4 regions of the Halomonas sp. G11 genome follow, and region 1 is predicted to be linked to each of the others. Evidence: predicted binding sites of a transcription regulator. Region 1 holds the regulator's gene; each other region holds the start of a gene.
The links. Region 1 encodes sigma-54, which starts transcription at its own class of promoters, with help from an activator protein. Its sites were predicted from a motif close to TGGCACNNNNNTTGCTNT; they were not measured.
Positions count from the first base shown of each region.

Region 2: a site for sigma-54 is predicted at 1,357-1,374, ahead of ADS46_RS00890 (NCS1 family nucleobase:cation symporter-1). Genes of this name have one in related genera too.
Region 3: a site for sigma-54 is predicted at 3,978-3,995, ahead of urtA (urea ABC transporter substrate-binding protein). Genes of this name have one in related genera too.
Region 4: a site for sigma-54 is predicted at 4,502-4,519, ahead of ADS46_RS04725 (nitrate reductase). Genes of this name have one in related genera too.

Region 1 covers NZ_LYXG01000040.1:97,414-104,743, reverse strand. The annotation lists gene tldD (metalloprotease TldD) at 1-883, shown strand, start outside; gene yjgA (ribosome biogenesis factor YjgA) at 889-1,407, opposite strand; gene pmbA (metalloprotease PmbA) at 1,503-2,843, shown strand; gene ADS46_RS14250 (HPr family phosphocarrier protein) at 2,865-3,134, opposite strand; gene rapZ (RNase adapter RapZ) at 3,198-4,079, opposite strand; gene ADS46_RS14240 (PTS sugar transporter subunit IIA) at 4,158-4,631, opposite strand; gene hpf (ribosome hibernation-promoting factor, HPF/YfiA family) at 4,636-4,944, opposite strand; gene ADS46_RS14230 (RNA polymerase factor sigma-54) at 5,031-6,452, opposite strand; gene lptB (LPS export ABC transporter ATP-binding protein) at 6,557-7,306, opposite strand; gene lptA (lipopolysaccharide transport periplasmic protein LptA) at 7,317-7,330, opposite strand, start outside.
Region 2 covers NZ_LYXG01000001.1:208,979-216,308, forward strand. The annotation lists gene ADS46_RS00885 (nitrilase-related carbon-nitrogen hydrolase) at 25-891, opposite strand; gene ADS46_RS00890 (NCS1 family nucleobase:cation symporter-1) at 1,433-2,953, shown strand; gene ADS46_RS00895 (LysR family transcriptional regulator) at 2,996-3,919, opposite strand; gene ADS46_RS00900 (EAL domain-containing protein) at 4,080-6,773, shown strand; gene ADS46_RS00905 (CobW family GTP-binding protein) at 6,762-7,330, opposite strand, start outside.
Region 3 covers NZ_LYXG01000034.1:74,346-81,675, reverse strand. The annotation lists gene urtC (urea ABC transporter permease subunit UrtC) at 1-781, opposite strand, end outside; gene urtB (urea ABC transporter permease subunit UrtB) at 788-2,377, opposite strand; gene urtA (urea ABC transporter substrate-binding protein) at 2,531-3,883, opposite strand; gene ADS46_RS13345 (tripartite tricarboxylate transporter permease) at 4,215-5,741, opposite strand; gene ADS46_RS13340 (tripartite tricarboxylate transporter TctB family protein) at 5,741-6,193, opposite strand; gene ADS46_RS13335 (Bug family tripartite tricarboxylate transporter substrate binding protein) at 6,193-7,194, opposite strand.
Region 4 covers NZ_LYXG01000008.1:75,154-82,483, reverse strand. The annotation lists gene nirD (nitrite reductase small subunit NirD) at 1-182, opposite strand, end outside; gene nirB (nitrite reductase large subunit NirB) at 230-2,737, opposite strand; gene ADS46_RS04730 (NAD(P)/FAD-dependent oxidoreductase) at 2,740-4,080, opposite strand; gene ADS46_RS04725 (nitrate reductase) at 4,760-7,330, shown strand, end outside.

The sequences.
Region 1 (7,330 bases):
CAATGTCAGCGTGATTGCCGTCAAGAACGGCCGTCGCGAGCGTGGCAGTGCCGGTGGCGGCGGGCGTTATTCGATGTCGCGGCTGCGCGATGAACAGGTCTCGGAGCGCTATGCCAAAGAGGCGGTGCGCCAGGCGCTGGTCAATCTCGAAGCGGTGGATGCGCCCGCGGGTCAAATGCCCGTGGTGTTGGGGGCCGGCTGGCCGGGCATTCTGCTTCATGAAGCCGTAGGACACGGTCTGGAGGGAGATTTCAACCGCAAGGGAAGTTCAGCCTTTGCGGGCCGGATGGGGCAACGTGTCGCATCAAAGGGTGTCACCGTGGTGGACGATGCCACCTTGAGCGACGGTCGCGGTTCGCTCAGCGTCGATGATGAGGGCACGCCAGGGCAGTACACCTCGTTGATTGAAGACGGCGTGCTGACCGGCTATATGCAAGACAAGCTCAATGCCCGCCTGATGGGGATGGCGCCCACCGGCAACGCCCGGCGCGAGTCGTTTGCCCATTTGCCGATGCCGCGCATGACCAACACCGTCATGCTCGCCGGGCAGGATGAGCCAGACGACATTATCAAGAGCGTCAAGCGGGGTATTTACGCCGTGAGTTTTGGCGGTGGCCAGGTCGACATCACCTCCGGCAAGTTCGTGTTCTCCGCCAGCGAAGCCTATCTGATTGAAGATGGCCGCGTGACGGCGCCGGTGAAGGGCGCGACGCTGATCGGTAACGGCCCTGACGCCATGAGCCGTGTCTCGATGATCGGCCATGACATGGCGCTGGATACCGGCATTGGCGTCTGCGGCAAAGAAGGCCAGGGCGTGCCGGTGGGGGTTGGTCAGCCGACGTTGAAAGTTGACGAGCTGACCGTCGGCGGCACGCAGTCTTGAAAAAATTAAAGCTCAGCGGTATTGCGTAAAAACTTGAAAAGCTTGCGAGCGCTGGTGGGCGGCTTGTCTTGATCACGCTCGCGCCTGGCGTTGCGAATCAACTGGCGAAGGGTTTGAAGGTCGGTGTCCGGGTGCTCGTTGAGCCACTGCTCAACGGCCGGGTCGCCTTCATCGATTAGCCGGTCACGCCATTTTTCAAGTCGATGAAACGCATGGTCGCGCTGCTGCTTTTCTTGTTCGATGTTGTCGAACACGGCCTGAATGGCGGCAAGGTCTTCCTTGCGAATTAATTTGCCGACGTACTGCATATGCCGCCGACGCCCTTCATGGGAACGAATGCGAGCGGTCTCGTCGATGGCACGCAGCATGTCATCGGATAGCGGGAAACGCGCCCGCTCGGCGGGCTGCATGGCAATCAGTGTTTCCCCCAATGCCTGAAGCGCATGCATTTCGCGCTTCAACTGGGACTTGCTGGGGCGCTCTGCCATGTCGTCGTCTAGGGGCTCGGGGCGTTGTTTAGGCATCGTAGGTTCTCATCAACAGAATTCGTGGCCTTATTATATCAGGCTGCGATGCTCAATATGGATCTACCGACAATGTCGGTGGTTAAGGAGATTGTATGGCTCAAGCGTTCGACGCATCAGCCCAACAGGCACTGCTCATCCAGCGTGCTGAAAGTGCCCTGGCGATGGCTAAACGGATGGGGGCAGATGCCGCTGAGGTCGGGGCAAGTGTCGATCAGGGAATTGGCGTCAGTGTCCGCCAGGGCGAAGTGGAAACCGTCGAGCTTTCCCGTGATCAGGGCATTGCCATCACCGTGTATGTGGGACAGCGCAAGGGTAGCGCGTCGTCCACGGATGCCAGCGAGGCATCGCTTCTGGCAACCGTGGAAAAGGCCCTGTCGATTGCTCGCTATACGGGTGAGGACCCGTCGGCAGGTCTTGCCGATGCGGCGCTTATGGCGACCGATATCCCGGATTTGAAAGTCCATCACCCCTGGGCGTTAACCACCGACCGGGCCATCGAGCTGGCGCTGAGCTGTGAGCAAGCGGGCCGCGAAGTGACAGGCATCACTCAGTCGGATGGTGCTTCGCTATCGAGCGGTGAAGGCGTGCGCGTTTACGCCAACAGCCATGGCTTCGTTGGCACCCAAAAAGGGAGTCGGCATTCACTTTCCTGCGTGTTGATTGCTGAAGACGAGCAAGGCATGCAGCGTGATATGGACTATACCTCGGCGCGCAACCCTGACGATTTATCCGACCCGGCCGCCGTGGGGCGCGAGGCGGCCAGGCGTACCCTGCGTCGCTTGGGGGCCAGGCGTCCACCAACGGGCGCTTATCCGGTGCTGTTCGATCCAAGTCTGGCAAGTGGCTTGGTGGGCCATCTGATGGGCGCGCTGGCAGGCGGCGCGCTATACCGTCAGGCGTCGTTTCTGTGTGACCGACTCAATACGCCGCTGTTTCCCGATTGGTTTAGCCTTGAAGAACGACCGATGGAGATTGGTGCGACGGCAAGCTCTCCCTTTGATGGGGAAGGGGTTCAAACGCGCAACAACCGCTTTATCGAAAACGGCCAGATAGCGAGCTATATGCTGTCATCCTACAGCGCACGGCGTTTGGGAATGAATACCACGGGTAACGCCGGGGGCGCACGCAATCTGCGCATTACCGCGCCGTTATCCAGCCCGGCCGCCCTGTTCGAGCAAATGGGCACAGGTGTCTGGGTGACCGAGCTGATGGGGCAGGGCATTAACGGTGTCACGGGCGACTATTCCCGCGGTGCAGCCGGTTTCTGGGTCGAAAACGGGGTGGTGCAATACCCTATCGAAGAGTTCACCATCGCGGGTAACCTGGAACGCATGTTCGGTGCGCTTACGGGCGTGGGTGATGACATCGACCGCCGCGGCAGTATCCATTCCGGTAGCTGGCTGATTGATGGCATGACCATCGCCGGCAACTAGCCGAGCGTTGCAGACTGGGTTTTATTTGTCTTCGTCAAAGCGGGCGTCGAACAGCGATTGAATGGCATCCAGGGCCTGTTCGGCGTCATCGCCTTCTGCTTTGATGCATAACTCCGTGCCACAGGGGGCTGCGAGCATCAGCAGCGCCATGATATTGGCGGCATCGGCTTCCTGGTGCTGTTTGTAAACGCGGACATTGGCGTCAAATTGCTGACTGCATTGTACAAGCTTTGTGGCGGCCCGCGCGTGAAGGCCGCGTTGGTTAGTGAGGGTAAGTCTACGTTCTGGCACCCTGGTTCCTTTTGGCTATGAGGGTCTTCGCGATAGATGATGGTCTGGTCAACGTGGCTCGAACTAAAGCGGTGCGTTGACCGTGTATTGCAAGCCCAGCTCGCGGTGGCGTAATTGTACTTCACCCATCAGATTGGCGATGCGTTGCGCCAGTTGTTCAGCGATGTAAACCGAGCGGTGCTGACCGCCGGTACAGCCAATCGCAACCGTCATGTAGCTGCGCTGGCTGTGCTGATAGGCTGGCAGCCAGCGTTCAAGCCAGGCCTCGATATCGCGGGTCATGTCATCGACCAGTGGGTAACTGGACAAAAACGCAATGATGTCAGCGTCGCGGCCAGTGGAGCCCCGTAACGCCGGATCCCAGTAGGGATTGGGCAGGCAGCGGACATCAAAGACAATATCCGCATCCAGCGGAACGCCGCGCTTATAGCCGAAGGACTCGAAAGTCAGCGTTAGCTGGTCACGCCGCTGATGGGCGACCTGATCAGTGATGCGGCGACGAAGGTCATGCACCGAAAGCCGGGTCGTGTCGATGGTCAAATCGGCCAGGTCGCGAATCTCGTGCAGCGTTTGCTCTTCTTTGTCGATGGCTTCTTCTAGCGTGAGGCTGCTGTTGCGGGTTAACGGGTGCCGTCTGCGAGTAGCTGAATAGCGTTCCAGCAAAATGCGTGCGTCGGTGGTGAGATACACGATCTGGCACTTGATGGTCCGCTGCCGAAGCTCTTTGAGCAGTTCGGGAAGTTTGGCAAGTGCGCCTGGCAGGTTGCGTGCGTCAATACTGACAGCCAAGTGGGTGCGATCGCCCTGATCGCGCAACTCCTCCACCAGGGAATCCAGCAGCATGGCGGGCAGGTTATCAATAGCGTAATAACCCAGATCTTCCAGCGCCTGTAAAGCTATCGATTTGCCTGACCCCGATCGGCCACTAATAATGACGAGTTGCATGAAGGCTCTCTTGCTTGCGGTCAAGCGACTTGGACAAGCGACCCGGGATTAGGACGGTCCATTAAGCGCCTCGCCTATTTAAAGGCTGGCAGCCTGTTCGCGTATCTTGGCGGAGATGAGGTCCAGCAATTCACGTTGACTACCCGACTTGCGTAGCTGCTGGCGCGTGTCGGCATCATTCATGATGGAGGCAACTTGGCCCAGCAGTGCCAGGTGCGTGTCGTCGGCTTCTTCTGGCACGAGCAGAACAAACACCAGGTCAACCGGGTCTCCGTCAATGGCGTCGAAGTCGACCGCTTCATTGAGTTTGAGAAAGCCGGCGATGGGCGAATCACAATGCGGACTTCGCGCATGGGGAATCGCCACGCCGTTACCAATCCCCGTACTGCCGAGGCGTTCACGGCCAATCAGACGGCTGAACACCTCCTGGCTGTCGAGGCTGGGAATGTTTTGGGCGATAAAGGTGCTGAAAAACTCCAGCACCCGTTTTTTGCTGCCCCCGGGCACATCGTAGAGAACGCGTTCCGGGGGGAGGATTGTGGCCAACGTCATTGAATTAACGCACACCTGCGCCCTGGGCGCGGGCTTGTGCTTTTTCCTTATGCTTAACGAGTTGTCGATCGATCTTGTCCGCCAGGGCGTCAATGGCGGCGTACATATCGTTATCAAGGGCCTCGGCATGCAAGTCAGCGCCTGCAGCGTGCAGCGTACAGGCGGCCTGTTGACGCTCTTTTTCGACCGAGAGCGTTACCTGTACGGTGGTGATGTTGTCGTAATGGCGCTCAACGCGTTCCAACTTTTCGTTGACATAGTCACGCAAGGCGTCAGTCAGTTCTACATGATGACCGGTGATATTGACTTGCATTGACGTACTCCTTATCCGTCGGACTGTTCTTCGATTGTAACCCTTTTTGGCGTTAAGCAAAGCCCTTGTAGTGAGTTTCCATTTGCCTAACGTAAGCGGCGGCGTTCGCTGGACGAAGGAATGCCCATGCCTTCGCGATATTTGGCGACCGTGCGTCGGGCCACGTGGATACCGGCTTCCTCCAGCAGGGTGACCAGACGGCTATCCGACAAGGGTTTGCCGGGGGGTTCTTCCTGGATCAGTTTTTTGAGGCGTGCGCGAATGGCCGTACTGGAGTGGCTGTCGCCGTCCTGGCTACTGATCTGGCTGGAAAAGAAGTATTTAAGTTCGAAAATGCCCCGCGGTGTATGGATGAACTTCTGGGTGGTGACACGAGAAATGGTCGATTCGTGCATCTCCACCGCATCGGCAATATCGGCCAGGATAAGCGGTTTCATGGCTTCTTCGCCGTGTTCGAGAAAGCCGATCTGGCGGGTAATGATTTCCCGCCCAACGCGTAGCAGGGTGTCGTTGCGGCTGGAGAGGCTTTTGATCAGCCAGCGGGCTTCCTGCAAGTGATCCTTGAGAAATTGGTTATCCTGGCTTTTGTCGGCGCGCTTGATCAGGCTGGCGTAGTCGGGTTGAATCCTGAGTTTGGGCAAGGCCTCGGGGTTGAGTTCGAGGTGCCAGCCTTCGTTATCGTGGTGAACCACCAGGTCGGGAATCACGTAACTATCGTCAGTGGCGCTGTAAACGCTGCCGGGGCGCGGGTCCAGGCTTCTGATCAGTTGGATGACGTCATCGAGCTGTGCATCGTCCAGACCGAGTCGCCGCTTGAGGAGGCGCTGATCGTTCTTGCCCAGGGCTTCCAGGAACTGGCGGACCAGCCGCCGGGCAGGCATCAGCAGCGGGGTGTCGTCGGGCAGGGCGGCGAGCTGAAGCATCAGGCATTCGCGAAGATCGCGGGCGAAGATGCCGGTGGGCTCGAACTGTTGCAGCCGCAGCAGAATGGTTTCGACCTCGCGCTGGCTGAGGCCTTCCACGCCCTGATCTCGCAGTCCTTCACGGATGTCGTTAAGGGGTTGGGTGAGATAGCCGTTAGCATCCAGCGCATCAATCAGGCTTTCGGCTACTAACTGTTCGCGTTGGCTCAAATCGGTCATGGCGAGTTGCCAGAGGAGATGGCCATGAAGGCTTTGCCCGGCTGCCTGGCGCTCGAAGTCAGGCCCGTCGCTGCTTGTGCTGCCGCTGCCAGCCGTATCCTGATAGGTATCTGACCAGTCGCTGTCGACGGACAGCTCCTTGGGAATGCTATCTGCCCACTCGCTTTCTTCCGGCTCGCTGGCGGCTTGTTCGCTTTCGCTGAACTCGTCTTCCTGCTCGAGCATGGGGTTGGCATCGAGCGCTTGCTGAATTTCCTGGCGTAAATCGAGCGTTGATAGCTGTAGCAGGGCAATCGCCTGCTGCAGCTGAGGTGTCATGGTGAGCTGGGTGCCGATCCGCAGTTGAAGAGAAGCTTTCATGACCATCTGAGAACCACTCGTTTATCGGAAAGCATCCACCCTAGTGCGAGTTGTGATCGGGTGCAAGTGCAATAAGTATGCCATTGGCAATAAATATGCCATTAAGGGCTTTAGAGACGAAAATCAGCACCTAGGTAAACGTCACGTACCTCCTGATTGTCAAGAATAGCGTCCGGCGAACCGCTGGCGATGATATGCCCGTCGCCAACGATGTAGGCCACGTCGCAGATATCCAGTGTTTCACGCACATTGTGGTCGGTAATCAAGACGCCAATGTCGCGGTCTTTCAAGGCGCGGATGATCGACTTGATGTCGCCCACGGAGATGGGGTCTACACCCGCGAAAGGTTCATCAAGCAGAATGAACGCAGGTTCGGTGGCGAGGGACCTTGCGATCTCGACGCGCCGCCGTTCGCCCCCGGAAAGGCTCATGCCCATATTGTCGCGGATATGGGTGATATGAAACTCTTCCAGGAGTGTTTCCAGGCGTGCTTCGCGTCCGGCGCGGTCCAGGTCGTTACGGGTTTGCAAAATGGCCATGATGTTGTCGGCGACGGAAAGCTTGCGGAAGATCGACGCCTCCTGGGGCAAATAGCCAATGCCTGCCTTGGCGCGCTCGTGCATGGGCGCTCGGGAAAGGTCGAGGTGATCAATCCCAACGCTGCCTGCATCTGCCTTGACCAGGCCGACAATCATGTAGAATGACGTGGTCTTGCCAGCGCCATTGGGGCCGAGCAGGCCGACGATGCTGCCCTGTGAGATATCCAGGTTGATGTCTTTCACCACGCGCCGGCGTTTGTAGCTTTTTGCCAAGTGACGGGCGTATAGCGTTCGTGTTGCGCTGTTGTCGGCAACGGCCATCTGGCTCTCCTTAACCTTCGGGTT
Region 2 (7,330 bases), on a different contig from region 1:
TCCTTTGCTTGTCAGGTGGCCGGGCTACTCGCCGTCGGTCAGACGGGTGTAGGTTTCCGGGCGGCGGTCACGGAAGAACTGCCAGTTGTTGCGCACCTCGCGCACCATGTCCAAATCGATCTCGTGGACCAGCAGTTCGTCTTCTGTTTCGCTGGCCTGGGCCTCGATCTTGCCGCGCGGGTTGACGATATAGCTGGAGCCGTAAAAGTCGCCGATATTCCACGGTGCTTCGGTACCGACCCGGTTAATGGCGGCGATAAAGCAGCCGTTGGCGGCGGCCGAGGCGGGCTGCTCCAACTCCCACAGGTACTGGGAAAGCCCGGCGACGGTGGCAGAGGGATTGAAGATCACCTCGGCCCCGTTGAGGGCGAGTGCCCGCCAGCCTTCCGGGAAGTGACGGTCATAGCAGATGTAAACGCCGATCTTGCCAAAGGCGGTGTCGAACACCGGCCAGTTGGATTTACCCGGCTTGAAGAAGAATTTTTCCCAGAACCCGGCCACCTGCGGAATATGGGTCTTGTGGTACTTGCCCAGGTAGCTGCCGTCGGCGTCGAACACGGCCGCCGTGTTGTAGTAAACGCCGGTCTCGGTCTCCTCAAAGACCGGGACGATGATCACCATGCGGTGCTTGGCGGCCAGTTTCTGCATCATCTGGCAGGTGGGGCCTTCCGGCACCCGCTCGGCGGCGGCGTACCACTTGGTGTCCTGACTGGGACAGAAGTAGGGCTGGTTGAACACTTCCTGGAAGCACAATACCTGCACGCCCTGCTCGGCGGCTTGCTCGACCAGCGGCAGGTGAGCCTCGTTCATGGCGTCACGAATCGCCGCCGGTTCCAGGTCGGTACTGGTTTTTAGCCCCATTTGAATCAGGCCGATTTTCATCTTCTGCATCAGACACTCCCTCTTATTAGCGTTAGGCCACAGCATTAGTTTTGTTTGATGTTCTGTTTTTAACGGGTAACTTTCAAAGCTGACCAATGCGACAGCTTTTAAGAAAGTATCGTCAGGTTATGCGTTTTAGCAAGTCAGTCGATGGTTTTTTTAAGATGCTTTTTAACTCATTGAGTTAATTTGATTTTTTTATTTTAGCTTGGCGCATTCCCTAATCTGGTGAGGGTGTGCACTGTTTTGGGTTTTTTATTTAATGGTTTTTAATCAGTAAGTTAACGTTTTTTATTGAAAATAAAGACAGGTTTTTATGTTTAAAGTTGGTGCAAATATTTTTTTTGATCTAGCCTTTTTGAGTCCGCCGGGTATTCGGTGACTCAGAAGTCGGAAAGATGACGAAAACAATAAAATTCTTGTCCTGGAAGACAGTTTTTTGATCAATAAGTTAAGTGCCTAGGGCGGCTTAGTCGGCACGCTTATTGCTTTAAATAACCTCAGACCGTGAGGGTTTTCTGGGAAGCAGGATGACACTGAGGAGAGACCAATGACGAAAACAACCTCTCAAATGGTAGATCGAGACGGGCTGATTGAGCTGGACGTGGGGGACGACGTTCGTTCCAGTTCGCGTTTCAATGAGGACATTGCACCCACGCAAGCAAGCGAGCGAACCTGGTCAAAATGGAATATCGCCGCGCTTTGGGTGGGGATGGCGATTTGCGTACCCACCTACACGCTTGGGGGCGTGTTAACGGCCTACTTCGGCTTGAGCGTTGGCGAGGCGCTGTTCGCGATATTACTCGCCAATGTGATTGTCTTGATTCCGCTGACGCTCAACGCCTTTCCGGGGACGAAATTCGGGATTCCTTTCCCCGTAGTCCTGCGCTCCTCGTTCGGGATCTTTGGCTCCAACGTACCGTGTCTGGTGCGCGCCCTGGTCGGATGCGGGTGGTTTGGTATCCAGACCATGTTTGGCGGGTTGGCCATTCATCTTTTGCTCTCGGAACTGATACCGGCCTGGGCGGCGCTGGGGGGCGTCGGTGAGGTCATCGGTTTCTTCGTGTTTGGCGCGATGAACCTGTACGTAGTGATTCGTGGTGCGGAATCGATCAAGTGGCTGGAAACGCTGGCTGCTCCTTTGCTGCTGGCGGTGGGTATCGGCTTGATGGTGTGGGCGTGGCCGCACACGTCGATGACCGAGCTGCTGGCGCAGCCGCCATCGCGTCCTGAAGGGGCGTCGGTGTATGGCTACTTCTTTGCCGGGTTAACGGCCATGGTGGGCTTCTGGGCCACGCTGTCGCTGAATATTCCTGACTTCAGCCGCTTTGCCAAAAGCCAGAAAGACCAGATTGCCGGGCAGGTGATTGGCCTGCCGCTGACGATGTTTTTCTTTGCCTCACTGGGCGTGGTGATGACCGCTGCCTCCGAGACGCTTGTCGGTCAAACCGTGGCCGACCCGGTGCGGTTGATCGGCTTTATCGATAATCCATTTTGGGTCGTGTTGGCGATGCTGCTGATTATTATTGCCACGATTTCTACCAATACGGCTTCCAATATTGTCTCGCCGACCAATGATTTCCAGAATATTGCGCCTAAGTTTATTGACCAGACGCGTGGCGTACTGATGACCGGCGCGGTGGGTGTGTTGCTGATGGGTTACGACCTGTTGCAAAAAGCGGGCATCATTCCCCCGGGGGTATCGCTTGAACAGATGTACTCCAACTGGCTGCTGGGGTATTCCAGCCTGCTGGGCCCGATCGCCGGTATCATGGCCGTGGATTACTTCCTGATTAAAAAGCAGCGTCTGGATGTGCCCAGCCTGTATATGGACAGCCATGCGTATCCGGCTGTCAATGTTGCCGGTTTTATCGCCTTTGGCGTGCCCGTGGCGCTGACACTGATTTCGCTGACCACCGGCACGATGTACTGGTTCTATGACTACGGCTGGTTTACGGGCTCGGCGCTTGGCGCGATCGTTTACTATGTCGCCAGTCAGGTGCTTTCCTCCGCACCGTCAGTGGGGCCGTCGCCGGTGACGGACACGGAGCCTGCCGAGCAACTACCCTAGTCGCGCGACACGCACTTTACCAAAATGCCTCACAACACCCGGCTAGATGCCGGGTGTTGGCGTTTGTGGCGTATCGATGAAGTTTAAAAAGGCGTCAACGACCCGATTGGGTCGGCGGTCGCGGCGGGCAATGAGCACGAAGGGGATACGGTAGTGCTGGCTTGTGCTGTTCAGGGCGCGCATTTTGCCTGCCGAGACCCATTGATCCGCGACGTGCTCGGGAAGAAAGCCAATAAAACGCCCGGTGAGAATCAAAAATGCCGCGCCCTCACGGTCAGATGCGGAGGCGCGCAGATTGAGGGCATCGTGGGCCTGGCGTGCCTCAACGGGCAGCGGATAGCGGGGCGATATGGCGGGATGGTACGCAAGCTCGGCCAGCGTGAGGTGATCGCTTGCCTTATCGAACAACGGGTGCCCCACCGAGCAGTACAGGAAGGAAGGTTCATCGTAGAGATGCTGAGTATCTAGGCTGGTGGGCAGATTGACCGCGGGCACGACCCCGACATGCAGGTGGCCATCCATCACGCTGCGAATCACCGCATCCGATGGCTCCATGTGTATGTTCAGCGTGACATCATGCTCCGGGGCGCTGAGTCTGGCCAATGCATGGGTGACATGCATGGCGGGTAGCGTCACCAGGTTGTCGGTAATGCCGATATTCAGCTCCCCCCTGATGGTGTGATGCAGCGCGTTGACATCGCTTTTGAAGGTTTCCAGCGCGGAAAGCAGCGTCATGCCTGCCTGATAAATCTCTTTGCCTTCCTCGGTCAGGCTGAACCCGCCACGCCCACGCTGGCACAGCGAAAAGCCCAGTCGTCCTTCCAGGTCGTTCATGTGCTGGCTGATTGCCGACCGGCTGATGCCCAGCGTGGTCTCGGCCGCCGTAAAGCCTCCGCACTCCACCACCGTTTGAAAAACACGAATCAGGCGAATCTCATAGTCGCTCATTTGACCAAGTGCGGGCATATCAAGCTCTCATGGCGGGCAATCAGTTGATTTAATGATAGAGGAATTGAAAAAGGCCGATGTACTTTTCAAAAATAGTTCTTCAATATCATCGACGTTTGAGCTTATGTTAGGACGGTTCTGTTTGTTTAGTGCCACTTTATGACAAGGCGCCCGCGCAATGCCACAACCTGTTACTCCGTTATCGGCCGATTTGGCGAAGAAGTATCGCCATCAGCGCCGTGGTGCTTTAACGATTTACGGGGTGGCGCTGTTGCTGCTCCTGAGTATCTTTGTGTGGATACTCTACGAACAGTATCGCCAGGAAATCCAGACCATTGAAACACGCAATGCAGCCAGAGCCGATGTGGTGGTCGAGTGGGCGAAAGGCGTTTTTGCGCAAAGCGGTCAGGCCCTTTTGAGCGTTGCCGAACTGGTGCAACTCGAGGGCATGCCGACGCAGGGTGAGTATTCTGCGATTCAACAGGCATTACGCAACCGAACACGCTCTGTCGACTGGGTCGATGATATTGGTGTTATCGATGCTGAAGGTATTGTTCGGGCCAGCGCACTTAGCGCTGACTCAATAGGGCGCGACCTTAGCAACAGCTCGTTTTTTAAAGCGTTTCGTGACACGGAAGATCGCAACGAGCTGGTGACGCCGCTTTATTCGACCTCTCACGACGAGCGCTACTATCTTTATCAGGCTCGTCGCTTGACCCGTGATAACGGCGAATTTAATGGCATCGCGGTCGCGCGTATTTCCCCTGCGGTTTTTGAACGCGCCTTGCAGCGTCTAGGCGTGTCCAGCGGCGAAAGTATTGCGCTGGTAGATGGTGAACTCAAGCTGATTGCCCGTTTACCTATTCTTGAGGACCCCATTACCGCTGGATGGCAGGTGGACAGTCCCGAGACCCTGGCGATGCTTGAACGGGATGTCGATAAGTGGTCGTTACGTGTGACCTCACCGCTGGACCAGCGCGAGCGGCTGTTTCAGATGCAGTGGATAGAAGAACTGCCGCTGCTCGTGGTCGTGGGCGAGGACGTCCAGCTTCAATTGGCCAACTGGCGACAGCGTGCCGGGATACTGGCAGGGGTGATGCTGCTGATTGCGCTGCTGGGCGCCTGGGGAGTGCGTCACTACCTTAACCGGCTGCGCTTTGAGCATCGGTTACACCAAAGTGAAGCGGAGCTGCGTATCTCCGCCACGGCCTTCCAGACCCATCTAGGCATGTTGATTGCCGATGCAAACGGCCATGTTTTGAAAGTCAACGATACCTTTACGCGGATCACCGGCTATAGCGAAGCCGAGCTGGTGGGTAAAAGCACGCGGATGTTGAACTCTGGCCGACATGATAGTGCTTTCTACCGCAAATTATGGCAGCGGGTTCAGATGGCCGGGAGTTGGGAAGGAGAAATCTGGAGTCGGCGCAAGAATGGCGATGTATTTCCCGAATGGCTGACCATCAGTGCCGTTTACGACCCGCAAGGCGCTCTGACCCATTACGTGGCCACCATGAGCGACATTAGCGAGAGTAAAGCGGCAGAGCAGGAAATTCACCAACTGGCGTTTTACGACCCATTGACTGGGCTTGCCAATCGGCGACTGTTCATGGATCGCATGGAAGCGGCTTTAAAGGACGTGAATCGTCATGCTCGCTGGGGAGCCTTGCTGTTTATCGATATCGATAACTTCAAGCAAATCAACGATAGCCTGGGCCACTACGTTGGGGATCAATTGCTGCAGCATCTCGCCCGTTTAATGGGGCAAATGCTGCGTGAAACGGACACCCTGGCGCGGCTGGGGAGCGATGAATTTGCCGTGCTGATCGAAGGTATGAGTAAAAGCCGGGAGCACACTGCTGAACTTGCTGAAAATATCGCGCAGAAGCTTCAAGACTTGATTCGACTGCCGGTGATGATCCAGGGCGAGAGCCTTAACGTCACGGCAAGTATCGGGATTACGGTCGTCAACGATCACACCAGCTCAGTCGATGATTACTTGCAGCAGGCGGACATGGCGCTTTTCCAGGCCAAAAGCAGTGGTCGCTGCGCCTTGAGCTTTTTTGACCCTACCATGCAAGCCGAGTTGCTGGCACGGGTTCGCCTGGAAAACGAACTGAGCCAGGCGTTGGCGAATGAGGAATGGCGGCTGCATTATCAGCCTCAAGTTGACCAGGAGGGCCGCTGCATAGGGGTCGAAGGTCTGCTGCGTTGGCAGCATCCCGAACGCGGATTGGTCATGCCTGGCGAGTTTATTCCCCTGCTCGAATCGACCGAGCTGATCAACCCGGTAGGTGATTGGGTGCTGGAGGCTGCCTGTCAGCAATTGGCACAATGGGCCCACAAACCTGGGTTTGCCGAGTTGAGCGTGGCGGTCAACGTCAGCCCGCTGCAGTTCCGGCAGGTCGATTTCGTCAACAAGGTGGAGTCGATATTGCAGCGCACAAGCGCGCCCAGTCACAGGCTGAAACTGGAAGTGACGGAGTCGCTCTTTGTCGAAGAGCGCGATGATGCCCGTGAGAAAATGCGGCAACTCAAGCAGCAGGGCGTGCGTTTTTCGCTGGATGACTATGGTACCGGTTACTCATCGCTGGCCTATTTGGCGCACCTGCCTCTGGATCAGCTAAAAATCGATCAATCCTTTGTTCAGCAGGTGATCGACAGCAAGGCGAATGCCGCCATCGTGGAGAGCACCATTGCGCTGGCACAAAGTCTGTCGCTGGAGATCGTGGCCGAAGGCGTCGAGAGCAATGCCCAGCAGGCGTGGCTTTTGGCCCATGGCTGCCAAACTTACCAAGGGTTCCTGTACGGGCAGCCCATGCCTCTGGACGACCTTGAGGCTTGGCTGAGACATGAGTCCTTAGCTTTTTAAGGTGTCGGCGAGCGCCGCTTTGAGTGCCTCAGCGCTGGGCATATGAGGAGAGGATGATTCGGGGGCAATGATTTCCAGGCGTGAGTCCTGACGCCAGGTGGATGGCGTAACGCTTAGCGTGCCATCAGCTCGGTTGAGCTGTCGCCAGCCATCCTGGGTGTGAAACACGCCCTTGATCCGCACGTCCCGGGAAAGCTCACTGAGATAGGCGGCCAGGCGGTCCAGGTCAAAGCAGTCACTCGGGTGCCAGCGCAAGCCGATACTTGTGTAACCCAGCGATGCACCGGTTTCACATTGCGGTGTGCCGGGAGCAGGCGGGAAGTCGAAAAAGCCGCCTTCGAGACTGGGAGTGGCGGACAGTGGTTGGTGAGCCGCAGGCGTTTCAAGCGCGTCGCGTTGAGCGCTGCCGCTTTCCAGCAGGCGCGCCAGCGGCAGCCGACCATGATCAACCTCATGGACCCACTTGCGCGGTGGCCAGCGGTCGGCAACGAAGGCGCGGGCCGCACTGAGCTGTTCGGCGGTGCTTTGGTCGCACATGGTCAGGGCAATGGCGTCGG
Region 3 (7,330 bases), on a different contig from region 1:
CAAACACGAACAGTTGGAAACGCTCGACCCGGTAGCCGAGAAAGCGCGTCCGCGCCTCGGCATCGCGGGTGGCCACGCACACCCGGCCGAGTTTGCTGCCGACAATCGATCGGCATACGACATAGCCCAGTGCCAGCGCCACGCCGGAGGCAATGAACAAGCCGAGCCGGGTGGCCTCGCTGCGCAGGTCGAAGCCCAGCAGCTCGCGGAAGTCGGTCAGGCCGTTGTTGCCGCCAAAGCCCATCTCGTTGCGGAAGAAGGCCAGCATCAGCGCGAAGGTCATCGCCTGGGTGATGATCGACAGATACACCCCGGTGACCCGCGAACGAAAGGCCAGCCAGCCAAACACCAGCGCCAGCAGCCCCGGTGCTATCAACACCATGGCAAAGGCAAACCAGGCCATATCAAAGCCGTACCAGTACCACGGCAGGCTGTCCCAGTTCAGGAAGACCATAAAGTCGGGCAGGATGGGGTCGCCGTAGGTGCCGCGATCGCCGATCTGGCGCATCAGGTACATGCCCATGGCATAGCCGCCAATAGCGAAAAAGGCGCCATGCCCCAGGCTCAAAATCCCCAGATAGCCCCATACCAGGTCCACCGCAACGGCCAGGAGCGCGTAGGTTAAATACTTGCCCAGTAGCCCGACGGTATAGCCCGATACGTACAGCGGGTGCCCGGCGGGTACCGCCAGGTGGAGCGCCGTTACGGCAATGACCGCGACTGTCAGAATCAACAGGAAGATCTGCGTCGAGCGTTCGTTGAAGGGTCGTGTTAGCCACATAATCGATTAGCCCTCCGCCGCCCGGCCCTTCTGCGGAAAGAGTCCGCGGGGGCGCTTTTGAATAAACAGGATGATAAATACCAGCACGATAATCTTGGCCAGTACCGCCCCCGCCCAGGGTTCCAGCACCTGGTTGATAATACCCAGCGACATGCCCGCCACCAGCGTACCCCACAAATTACCGACGCCGCCGAACACCACCACCATGAAGGAGTCGATGATGTAGTTCTGGCCGAGGTTGGGACCAACGTTGGTGAGCTGGGAGAGTGCCACACCGGCAAGCCCTGCCACGCCGGAGCCCAGCGCAAAGGTCATGATATCCACGCGTGTGGCGCGAATGCCCATCGAGCGGGCCATGTTGCGGTTCTGGGTGACCGCACGCACTTCAAGCCCCAGCCGTGTGTGGCGCATGATCAGTATCAGGCCCGCAAACACCACCAGCGCAAAACCCAGCACATACATCCGGTTAAGCGTCAGCGACAGGGCGTCGTTCACCACCAGCGAGCCGCTCATCCACTCCGGCGTAATCACCGTACGGTTTTGCGGTGAAATCACCGTGCGTACCAGCTGCTGAAGAATCAGGCTGACACCGAAGGTGGCCAGCAACGTCTCCAGCGGGCGGCCTTTCAGGAACTGGATCACGCCACGCTCGATCGCCACCCCCGCCAGGGCGGATACCATGAACCCGGCGGGAATCGCCAGTATCAGCGCCAGCCCCGGCTGGCCGGGCAGCAGTTGCTGCATGGCCCAGGTGGTATAGGCCCCCAGCATGATCAGCTCGCCGTGGGCCATGTTGATCACGCCCATCACGCCGAAGGTGATCGCCAGGCCAATGGCCGCCAGTACCAGCACCGAGCCCATGGAAAGGCCGAAGTAGAGCGTCTCGGCGGCGCGGTTGATTTTAAGGTTTTGCTCGATATCGGCCAGTGCGGCGGTGGCAGCGTCGGCCACCAGCGGGTCGTCTGACTGGGCAGCGCGGCTCAACGCCACACGAACGTTACTGTTCAGGCTGCCCGATAGCACTTCGACGGCCTCGGCGTCGCCCTGGTTGAGGCGATAGACCGCCAGCGCTTGATTCAACCGATCGCGTACCGCGGCCGAGGGTTCGTTTTCCAGCCGGTTGGTGAGCGGCTCGACCTGAGCTTCCTCAACCTCGCCAATCAGCCGTTTCGCCGCGTCCAAACGCGCTTCTTGATCGCCGTTATACAGCTCGACCAGCGAAATCGCCGAGCGCAGCTGGGTGCGTAGTGCGTTGTTGATGGTCAACCGATCCAGGTCGCGGCGGCTGACCTCGCCCATGGCCTCCCCGGTCAGCGCATCTTCAATGGTGACGTCCAGGCCCGTCGTTTCCAGCGCGATGACAAAACGCCCATCGTCTTGCAGCCGCTGCAGATCACTGTCCAGCAGGGCCTGCAACCAGACATCGGCGCGCGCTTGCTCGCTTTCGATAATGGCGTTGATGGCCATGGCTTTGTCGTCGAATGAGCGGGTATCCAGCGCTTCAAGAAGCGCTTGACCATCGTCTTCCTGCGCCTGAACCGACATGGGCAACCAGGCCAGCAGGCTGATGAGCAGGCAGGTGACGATCCTTGGCATGACGCGTGCCGTCCACGAATAGCAAGGCATCCTCATGGGTGAGTCCTTCGAGTGGCGTGCCCCAGGCGTCGCCTCAAACGAGACATCGCCTGGGTAGATGAATAAGGTAAACGGATCAAACAAGGGGCGGCTTGCACCGCCCCTGACACGGGCTTACTCGGCCAGTGCTTCTTCTGCCTGCTCTTCGGCATCGCTACCCATGCAGCGGTTTTCCGCCACGTTGTAGTTGCCGCATTCCATGGGCTTGCGCCAGTCGCTGATCAAATCACGCGAACCGGGCAGGTAGTCTGACCAGGCATCGCCCGCTACGGTCGACGGGGTTTCCCACACCACGGCGAACTGGCCGTTGTCCTGAATTTCCCCGATCATCACCGGCTTGGTGATGTGGTGGTTGGGCATCATCGCGGCCGAACCGCCCGACAGGTTGGGCACGGTCACGCCGATGATGGCATCTTTAACCGCGTCCACATCGGTGGTACCGGCTTTCTGAACCGCCTCTACCCACATGTTGAAGCCGATGTAGTGGGCTTCCATCGGGTCGTTGGTCACGGCGTCGTCTTCGCCGGTATGCTCAAGCCAGGCGTCGATGAAGTCGTAGTTGGCGTCGGTATCCACGCTCATGAAGTAGTTCCAGGCCGCCAGATGGCCCACCAGCGGTCCGGTATCGATCCCGGTGAGCTCCTGCTCGCCCACCGAGAAGGCAACCACCGGGATGTCCGCCGCGTCGATCCCCTGGTTGCCCAGCTCACGGTAGAACGGCACATTGGCATCACCATTAACGGTGGATACCACGGCGGTCTTCTTGCCTTCGCTGCCGAAGCGGCCAATTTCCGACACGATGTTCTGCCAGTCGGAGTGACCAAAGGGCGTGTAGTTGACCATGATATCTTCGTCGGCCACGCCAAACTCTTCTTTCAGATAGGCTTCCAGGATGCGGTTAGTGGTGCGCGGATAGACGTAGTCGGTACCCGCCAGCACCCAGCGCTCCACGCCGACCTGGTCATGCAGGTAGTTGACGGCCGGGATCGCCTGCTGGTTGGGCGCCGCGCCGGTGTAAAAGACGTTTTCGGACGACTCTTCACCTTCGTACTGCACCGGATAGAACAGCAGACCGTTCAGCTCTTCCACCACGGGCAGTACCGATTTACGCGATACGGAGGTCCAGTTACCGAAAATGACGTCCACTTCTTCCTGTTCAAGCAGCTCGCGGGCGCGCTCGGCAAACAGCGGCCAGTCAGAGGCAGGGTCGACCACCACCGCTTCAATATCACGGCCAAGCAGACCTCCCGCTTCGTTCTGCTGTTCGATCAGCATCTCGACAGTGTCTTTAAGAACCGTTTCGCTGATGGCCATGGTGCCTGAGAGCGAGTGCAGGATACCGACCTTGATCGGGTCATCGTCTTGCGCGATGGCATGGGTACTGCCCCCCATCACAGCGGCGGTTAGCAGGGCAGTTGAGAACACTCGAGACGTCTTTGGGTGTGTCTTGCGTAGGAAAGTGGTCACTTGAATCTCCTTGCACCCCTTATGCTGGGGGCTCGTTTATTGGCGTCGTATGCCAAGCAACAAAGGCTGGTATACGTCCACTAGCAACAAACAATTTGCAAGGGCTGCGCCAGATTGGCACATAAGCAACTTATAAGCGCACAATCAGCAACTTAAGATAAGTCTAAAAAACCCCCAAAAGGCCAGAAGCACCAAAATGGCGCGGCTTCTGTTGGCGAGCGCACGCTGATTATGCACCACTGGCGCTCAATGCACTGCGACCGTGCAAAAACGGGGCGCCGACTCTCGTCGACGCCCCGTTTCTTCCCGGGTCGATGGATCCCTTCCAGGATTAATCGCTGCCAGACGTACCCTCTTCAATGGGATTGCGCATCCGGCGGCGCAGGATGGGCCCAATAATATAGGGCAGGATCAAGCCCAGACCGGCAAAGACCCACAGGCCAATGGCCAGGCCGCTGTTCCATAGTATGGTCCAGTCACCGTCGGAAATATCCATGGCATGGCGCAGGTTCTTTTCCATCTCCGGCCCCAGTAACAGGCCGAGGATGATCGGCACCAGGGGAATCTCAAGCTTGCGTAACAGATAACCGGCAACGCCAAAGATCACCATGAAGTAGAGATCGAAGACGGTATTGCTGATCGAGTAGATGCCGACAAAGGCAATCATGGTAACGATCGGCAGCAGGTACATGGGGGGTACCGACAGCAGCTTGACGAAGATTCCCACCATCGGAATGTTCAGGATCAGCAGCAGGAAGTTACCCACCAGTAGGGCAGCAATCACGCCCCAGACGATATCGGCGTTCTGGGTAAACATCAGCGGGCCGGGGGTGATGTTCAGCGAAATCAACAGCGCCAGCAATACCGCCGTCGTCCCGCTACCCGGCACACCCAAGGTCAACATGGGCACCAGCGCGCCGCTTGAAGCGCCGTTGTTACCGGCCTCAGGACCTGCAACACCGCGAGGATCCCCCTTGCCGAAGTAGCCTTTCTTGCCGACGACTTTCTTCTCCAGGGTATAACCGATAAAGCTACCTAGCGACGCACCGGCACCCGGCAGTACGCCAGCGATGAAACCCAGGACCCCACCACGCAAGCTCGAAGGCAGGATCTCACGGATATCCTTCCACTTGAGCGAGAGCTTGTTGACCGCCATTTTTTCCTTGCCACCACCGGCCTTCTCTTCGATGAAGAACAACAGCTCGGAAATGGCGAACAGGCCCACAATGGCAATGATGAAATCCACGCCTTCGTAGAGTTCCAGCGTTCCAAAGGTAAAGCGCTGCACGCCGGTGGAATCGATACCCACCGTGGCAATCATCAAACCGATGGCGGCTGCCACCACGGTCTTCATCGGATTCTTGCCGGTAATACCGCCCAGGGTTGCGAACGCCAACAGGAACAGCGCGAAATACTCGGCAGGCCCGAAGGTCAGGGCGAATTTTGCCAACAAGGGGGCCAATATAATCAGGCCTATGGTGGCCACCAGGCTACCGATAAAGGACGCCACGGCAGAGATCGCCAACGCCTCGGACGCCTTGCCCTGTTGTGCCATCGGGTAGCCATCGAGACAGGTCATCATCGCCGGTTCGTCACCGGGAATATTGAGCAGTATCGAGGAAATGCGCCCGCCATACATCGCCCCGGCATACACCGACGTGAGCATGATAAGGGCGGTTTCCGGCGCCAGGCCGAGGGTAAAGGCCAGCGGGATCAGGATCGCCACCCCGTTGGCCGGGCCCAGGCCTGGCAAGGCACCGATCAAGGTGCCCAAAAAGGCACCGATCAGTGCAAACATCAGGTTATGGGGCTGCAGCGCGACGCCAAACCCGTCCATCAAGAAGCCAAGCGTTTCCATTAGCCCACCTCCAAGAACGACAATATGCCTAGCGGTAGCGCCAGATCAAGGGCATAGCTGAATACCAGGTACACCACCACACCGGAAACCGCTCCGGTGATATAGGCCTTGACCGGACGTGAGCCCATGCGCCAGCAGAGGGTGCCCACAGCCAGGGCCGTGCTGATGATGAAGCCTAGCGGTTGCAGCAACATGGCATACAGGATCAGCACGACCACCGCAACGATCAGCTCGATGCCGGTACGGCTCCATGGCCAGGCATTATCCGGGTCCGGCCGTACGACCATGTACAGACTGGACAGCCCCAGGACGACGGCCAGTAAAAGAGGAAAAGTATCGGGCCCGACCGCCTCGGACCCGCCAAAGGGTTCTTGAAACTGGGTGGCGCCCCAGCCGTACGCGACGGCCAGGACGATCATCAGGATCCCAAAGATACGATCGTTGAAAACCATTACTGAATCAGCCCGATATCCGTGGACAGTTGTTCGATATCTTTGATCTGTTCTTTAACGAAGGTCTCGAACTCACCGGCGCTCATGTGGAAAGGCATCAGGCCATTCTGCTGCATGACGTTCTTCCACTCGTCGCTGGCATAGATGGTATCCATGGCATCGACCCAGTACTGCTTGGCCTCGTCAGAGATATCCGCCGGCATATAGAAGCCGCGCCAGTTGGGGCCCAGCGCATCAATGCCCTGCTCTCGTGCGGTGGGGATATCGGACAGGTCGCCGGGCAGGCGCTCTTCCGACAGTACCGCGAGCACCTTGAGATCACCCGACTCCATGAAGCCTTGAGCCTCGGTAATATCGCCGGTGAACGCTTCAACGTGGCCGCCGATCACCTGGGTCAGTGCTTCGCCGCCATTGTTGTAAGACAGGTAAGCGATGCGGGGCAGGTTCTCGACCTCGGCCGCCTGAGCCGCGATCAATACCTTGAGGTGATCCCAGCCGCCTTTGGCGCTACCGCCTGCAAACTTGACGCTGCGTGGATCCTCTTTAAGGGCATCCATCAGCTCATTGAGGTCATCGTATTCGGAATCGGCGGAGACGGCGATGATGCCATAGTCAGCGCCCAGCGCCCCGATCCAGTTGACCATATCCGCGGTCATGTCAGGGAACTGGCCCTGAGCAAGGCGGGTCGTAGTGGCCGTGGATGCCGCGACGAGAAGCTCCTCATCCCCGGCACGCTTGCTGATGGTATGACCGTAGGCCACACCGCCACCGGCACCGGCCATATTGATGGTCTGAACGTTACCCGACACCAGGTCGAGCTCCTGGAGCACGTTACCGACACTACGGCAGGTAAAGTCCCAGCCGCCGCCAGGGTCAGAGGGGGCGATACACTCGACTTTACCTTCCGGTTCGAAGGCAGCGGCAGTACTGGAAAAAGTCGTCATCGCGGCCAGCGGCAGAGCCAGCAGCGTTACGTACTTCAAGGAAGACTTGAAAGTCATAGCGTTCTCCACGTTTTGATCTGTTGTTGTAGTGATGCGTATTGTCTTGATGCATAGCGCTTCACGCTGTGAACGTTAGAAGAAGGCAGACCCGTGTGACAAGCTTGTGAACATTAAGCACAAAAAATTCATTCCG
Region 4 (7,330 bases), on a different contig from region 1:
AGCTCGTTGCCATGGCCGGGTAAATAGAAGATGGCCACCTGGGCCGGGGGCTCCACATTGTCCAGCCAGGCGGCCACCCCGGAAAATTCCACCAGGTCGGCCTTGCTGCAGACTTTTTGCCAGGTCTTGCTGTTTTCAACACTCACGGTATCCATCTCTTTTTTCATTGCCGTTGCGGTCATGGGATGCCTCGTCGTTTGATCATTGTTTATTCAGTGAAAAGCGTCGCTTAAGCAGGCCGTAGCTGGCCGCGCTCGCTGGTCATGATGATCGATGGGTCCGGGCGCTCGTCGTTGACGAAGCTTCTGAAGCGCTTGAGCTTTTCCGGATCGCTGATCGCGTCGGCCCATTCGCACTGGTAGTTGTCGATGACGGTTTGCATCTGACGTTCGAGTTCATCGCCAATGCCCAGGCTGTCTTCAAGCACCACCTCTTTGAGGTAATCCAGGCCGCCTTCGAGGTTTTCCCGCCATACCGAGGTGCGCTGCAGGCGATCGGCGGTGCGCACATAGAACATCAGAAAGCGGTCGATGGTGCGGTACAGCTGCTCGTCGTCCAGGTCGGTGGCGAACAGTTCGGCGTGGCGCGGGCGCATGCCGCCGTTGCCGCACACATACAGGTTCCAGCCGTTTTCGGTGGCAATGATGCCGATGTCCTTGCTTTGGGCCTCGGCGCACTCGCGGGTGCAGCCGGACACGCCAAACTTGATCTTGTGGGGCGAGCGCAGACCCTTGTAGCGGTTTTCCAGTTGGATGGCCATGCCGACGCTGTCCTGCACGCCGTAACGGCACCAGGTGCTGCCGACGCAGGACTTCACTGTACGTAGCGACTTGCCATAGGCGTGGCCGGTCTCAAAACCGGCTTCGATCAGCTCGCCCCAGATATCCGGCAGGTCTTCCAGGCGCGCACCGAACAGGTCAATACGCTGCCCGCCGGTAACTTTGGAGTAGAGGCCATACTTCTTGGCGACTTCGCCAAGCACGATCAGTTTATCCGGGGTGATTTCGCCACCGGCAACCCGCGGCACCACCGAGTAGGTGCCGTTTTTCTGCATATTGGCCATGAAGGTGTCGTTGGTGTCCTGCAGTGGCACATGGGCGGCGTCGGTGATCGGCTCGTTGAAGCAGGAGGCGAGAATCGAGGCCACGGCGGGTTTGCAGATATCGCAGCCCAGACGGTGGGTCTCAGGGTTGCCGTGCTTGTCGATCAGCTCGCTGAAGGTCTTGATGCCTTCCACGCGCACAATGTCGTAAAGCCCCTGGCGGGTATGGGCGAAGTGCTCGCAGATCGATTTGTCGACCTCCACGCCGCGGGCTTCGAGCTCGTGATCCACGACACTTTTGAGCAGTGCCGTGCAGCCACCACAGCCGGTGCTGGCCTTGGTTTCGCCCTTCACGCCCGCTAAATCGGCCGTGCCGCCGTCAATGGTGGCGCAAATGTCGCCCTTGGAAACGTTATGACAGGAGCAGATGGTGGCGGTTTCCGGCAGCGCACCAGGGCCCAATGCGGGGGCGGCACCACTGCTTTGCGGCAGAATTAGCGAGGCGGGTTCTTCAGGCAGCTCGATGCCGTTTGAATAGTACTGCAGCAGAGTATCGTAGGCACTGTTATCGCCCACCAGCATGGCGCCCAGCAGCTTCTTGCCGTCGCTGGAGACGACCATCTTGCGGTACACCTGGGTGAGCGGGTCGAGGTAGCGGAACATCCGCGCCCCCGGGTTCTGGTTGCCGTGGGCGTCGCCAATCGACCCCACATCCACGCCGAGCAGTTTGAGCTTGGTGCTCATGTCGGCGCCGCTAAAGCGGGTATCGCCGTCGGTCAGAGTGGCGAGCGCCGCCTTGGCCATCTGATAGCCCGGGGCAACCAGGCCGAAAATGCTCTGGTTCCATAGGGCGACTTCACCGATCGCCAGGATGGCGGGGTCGCTGGTGCGGCATTGGTCGTCGACCACCACGCCGCCGCGCTCGCCGATCTCCAGGTCGCAATCCCGGGCCAGCTGGTCGCGGGGGCGAATGCCCGCCGAAAACACGATCAGGTCGGTTTCCAGCACCTTGTCGTCCTGGAACACCATGCGGTGACGGCTCGCGTCGCCATCCTCGATGCGCTGGGTGGCGCGCTCGGTGAGTACCTGCACGCCCAGCGCTTCGATTTTTTCGCGCAGTAATTCGCCGCCCTCATTGTCAACCTGCATGGGCATTAGCCGCCCGGCAAACTCCACCACGGCAGTATCAAGGTTCAAGCCGCGCAGCGCATTGGCGGCCTCCAGGCCCAGCAGCCCGCCGCCGACCACCACGCCGTTGGTGGCGTTTTCCGCCGCCGCGCGAATGTCGTCAAGGTCGTCCAGGGTGCGATACACCAGGCAGCCATCACGGTCGTTGCCGGGAATCGGCGGCACAAAGGGGTAGGAGCCGGTGGCCAGCACCAGCTTGTCGTAGGGGTATCGGCCCTGGTCGGTCACCACTTCCTGCTGGTCGCGGTCGATGTGCGTCACGGCTTCGCCGGTGCGCAGCGTGACGCCGCTGGTGGTGTAGTAGTCGGCGTCGCACAGGGCGAGCGACTCGGCATCGCGGCCGCTGAAATATTCCGACAGGTGGACGCGATCATAGGCCCGGTGACGCTCTTCGCCAAACACGGTGACCTGGTAGCGCTCAAGAGCGCCGTTATCGACCAGTTGCTCGACCAGGTGGTGGCCGACCATGCCGTTACCAATAATAATGAGCTGCTGTTGGGTAGACATGCTTAAGCCGCCTCCGACGTTGAATGAGAAGAGTGTTTGGAAGAATGTTGAGCAGAGAGCTCAGAAGAATCAGGGGGCAGTTGGGCTGCCGCTTCACGCAGCACCTCGACATCCGCGGCACCAAACAGCAGCGCCTGACGGAAGCCGCTGAGGTCGTGCCCCGCCAGCGCCTGCTCGAAATACCAGGGGCCCTGTTGGGTGTCGCCGTACAGCACGGCGCCTTCAATGCGGCCGTCGCGCAGTAACACGCGCCGATAATCGCCCCGGTGGGGGTCGTGGTAGCACAAGACGTCGTGCTCGGGCGCTGCCTCGGTAGGGCCAAACGCGAAGAGCGAGACGCCGCTGACTTTCAGCTTGGTAGCGGTGGGAACCTCGCGATAACCGTCGCCCGCGTCGCCACAAAGCACCGCCGCCAGCACCTCGACCTGATGCCAGATAGGCTCGACCAGCCCATAGGTATGCTGCTCAAACTGGCAGCACTCACCCAAGGCAAAAATATGCGGGTCGGAGGTGGTGAGATGGCGGTCGACCTTGACGGCACGGTCGGTGGTAAGCCCGGCCTGCTGGCCCAATTCGGCGTTGGGGGTAATGCCAGCGGCGATAATCACGCTGTCGGCGGGCAGTCGACGGCCGTCATTCAGGATGGCAGCGCAGACGCGGCCGGTCGGGTCGCCTTCGAGTTTTGCCAGCTGTGCCTGGGTGACGATGTTAAGCCCGCGCTCAACCAGCGAGGCTTTCAGCAGATTGGCGGCGGTGGCGTCCAACTGGCGGTTCATCAGCCGGTCGCTGCGTTGTAAAACGCTTACCTGCAGTCCCTGGCCGCGCTTGCGTAGCCCTTCGGCGGCTTCCAGGCCCAGCAGGCCGCCACCGATCACCAGTGCATGGCCGCCTTGTTGGGCAATGGCCTCCAGCGTTGCGGCGTCGTCCTGGTCCCGAAAGCCATGGACGCCATCCAGCGCTATACCTTGCACCTTGGGAAGTGTCGGGCGTGAGCCGGTGGCCAGCACGAGGCGATCATAGTAGAGGGTTTTGCCTGCGTCGGTTGCCAGTGTGCGGCTGTCACGGTCGATGTGCTCGACGCGTTCGCCCAGCTTGAGCGTTACGCCGTTGTCCTGATACCAGTCAGCGTCGCGCAGCGTTAGCGCCTCTGGCTGCATGTCACCGGCAAGCAACGGCGAAAGCAGAATGCGGTTGTAAGCGGGCACCGGCTCTTCCCCAATCACGGTGATGGCTCTGGGGCGTTGAGGATGATTGACCAGCGCTTCCACCAACCGGTGGCTGGCCATGCCGTTGCCGATGATGACCAGGTGGTCATCGGGTGAGCACCGGGAAAAAGTTTCCATGGGTGGCTCCTCATCTTGCATGATGGTGATTCGCTCCAAACAAAAACGCCCCTGACACATGCGCTTCCTGCGAGCAGGATGAACAAGGTCAGGGGCGTCGTTGCCCGGTAACGTTGATTAACGCGTGGCCGCCGCCATTGGCTGCCAACAAGTTATATATCTAACTAGTAGCAAGTCAGCGGCCAACTCAGGGGTATTCTTTTTTTTTAGTTTATTTTCATCATGTTGAGTAGGCGTATAAGAAATGCTGAGGGGCCGCTCCTTGTGGCTTTGTGCACGCTGTTGGTGCGCCATGGATGGTGAGCTGCACTTTCAGTACGCAAGTTTGAGGTGCCAGGGGGGTAAGCTGACGATAGGAAGACGGCCGGTTTTTCTATTTAAGTATCTGTTTTTAAATAATAATTTAGGCGATTCCGAATAATGGCTTAGGGTTTGCAACCCTACGAGTACAAGCAACAAACGCGCATTGCAGTGCGTTCACCAAAAAACAGTGGCAGCGAATAAGCCCAATAACGTTGTTAGACAAATAAGTATCTTTAAACAATACGTTTGGCACCTTTAGCGGTGCCCGCTGCGGCAACGACGTCCAGCCAGCTGATCGCCTTGCGCTTTGCGCAACAGGGTCAGCGGCCTGGACGTTTTTTTATGGGTGGCGTTTGCAATTTGCCGAGGAGTCATCATGTACCAAGTCAAAACGACTTGCCCCTACTGTGGCGTTGGTTGCGGCGTTAACGCGACCGTGGCGGAGAATGGCACACTGAGTGCTGTCGAGGGCGACCGTGAACACCCCGCCAATTTCGGGCGGCTGTGCGTCAAAGGTTCAGCTCTTCACGAAACGCTGGGCGAGCAGGGGCGTCTGATCAAGCCGCGTGTAGATGGCGAAGAGGTCTCGTGGGAACAGGCCTTAAGTGTCACCGCCGAACGCTTAAACACCCTGCGGGCCGAGCATGGCAACCACAGCGTGGCGGCGTACCTTTCGGGCCAGCTGCTGACGGAAGATTATTACGTTGCCAACAAGTTGTTTAAAGGTTTCTTGGGCACGTCGCATCTGGATACCAACTCGCGGCTGTGCATGGCCTCTGCGGTGGCGGGGTACAAGCGCGCCTTCGGTGCCGATGCGGTGCCCTGTAACTATGAAGATCTGGAAGAGGCCGAACTGGTCGTGCTGGTAGGGTCCAACCTGGCCTGGAATCACCCGGTGCTCTACCAGCGCATCAAGGTTGCCAAAGAACGTAACCCGTTGATGCGCGTGGTGGTGATTGACCCCCGTGTGACCGACAGCTGTGAAATCGCCGACCTGTACCTGGGCATTAAACCCGGCAGCGACGCAGTGTTGTTCAACGGCCTGCTGGCCTGGATGGCGGCCAAGAACAAGCTGGACACGGTGTATCTGGAGCGCCATACCCAAGGCGTTGACGATGCGCTAAGCGCCGCCCAGCAGTCGGCTGGTTCCATCGTTGAAGTGGCGGCTGCCTGCGAGATCGATGCCGAGCGCCTGGAAACCCTCTACTACTGGTTTGCCAGCCAGCTGCACGTGGTAACGCTTTACTCCCAAGGGATCAATCAGTCGTCCAGCGGCACCGACAAGTGCAATGCGATCATCAACTGCCACCTGGCGGGGGGCAAAATCGGCTTGCCGGGGGCAGGGCCTTTCTCGATTACCGGCCAGCCCAATGCCATGGGCGGACGCGAGGTGGGCGGCCTGGCCAACCAACTGGCTGCGCACATGGATTATGGCACCCCGGGGGCGCGAGATCTGGTCAGCCGCTTTTGGGCCACCGACAATCTGGCGCCCACGTTGCCGAATGGCCCTGGCTACAAAGCGGTTGAGCTGTTTGACGCCATCGAGCGTGGCGAGATAAAAGCGCTCTGGGTGATGGCCACCAACCCGGCGATTAGCCTGCCCGATGCCGCCCACGTGAGGGCCGCACTGGAAAAGTGTCCGCTGGTGATCGTCTCGGAGTGCGCGGCAAATACCGACCTGCTGCCCTACGCTGACATCGTGCTGCCCGCGTCCGGGTGGTCTGAAAAAGACGGCACGGTGACCAACTCCGAGCGCTGTATTTCGCGCCAGCGGGGCATGTTGCCGCCGCCCGGCGAGGCCCGCCACGACTGGCAGATCATCTGCGATGTGGCTAAGCAGTTGGGTTTCGGGGAGGCGTTTGATTACACCCACCCCAGCGAAATATTCGACGAGCACGCACGGCTGTCGGGCTTTGAAAATGCCACTACTACCCAGCGGCTGTTCGATATTTCAGGCCTCGTGGGCCTGGGCCGCGACGGTTATGACGCGCTTACGCCGATCCAGTGGCCGGTAAATGCCCAGGCCCCCAACGGGACAGCCCGCTTGTTTGAAGACGGGCAGTTTGCCACGCCTGACGGCCGCGCCAGGTTGCTGCCGATTACCCCGCGGGGGCCCGAACAGAGGCTCAGCCAAGCGTATCCTTTGCGTCTCAACACCGGGCGGATACGCGATCAGTGGCATACCATGACGCGCACCGCCCGCTCGCCGCGGCTGATGAACCACCGCGCTGAGCCCTTTATCGATGTCCACCCTGAGGACGCCGCCGAAGCGGGCATAAAGGATCAGTCGCTCGCCGTCTTGTCCGCCGCCACGGGGCAATACCGGGCCCGGGCCAGGGTATCCAAGGCTCAGCGTCGCGGCGAGGTGTTCGTGCCTATTCACTGGACGGATTGTTTCAGCCAAAATGCACGCAGCAGCGCCTTGATACAGCGTATCATGGACCCGGTCTCCGGCCAGCCTGAAGCCAAGCATGGCGCCGTGGCGCTGGCACCCCTGGCACCTGCCTGGGAGGCAACGCTGCTCGTTGCCGATCACAGCGTCATGCCTGCGGGACGCCCCGCCTGGTGCGAAAGCGACTATTGGACGCGTATTCCCATGCGCGGCTGCCAACGCTGGCAACTGGCAGGGGCGAAGGCCGTTAACGATTGGTTTGCCACACTGGCGGCGTGGCTGCCCGCATCACCAGCGCTTTGGTGCGAAGATGTCGCGACGGGTGGTCTGCGCGCGGCCGGTGTGGAAAATGACCAGCTCAAGTGGTGGTTGATGGTAGGGCCGCCCGATGAACTACCTGGCCTCGCCTGGCTGGAAGCGCGTTTTAACGATGATCGTATCGACGATACCCATCGTCGGCGCCTGTTGGCAGGCTGTGATGACGGCGCGGCGGATACCGGCCCGGTGATCTGTAGCTGCCATCAGGTGGGCCAAACCGCGATTGTTGATGCCATC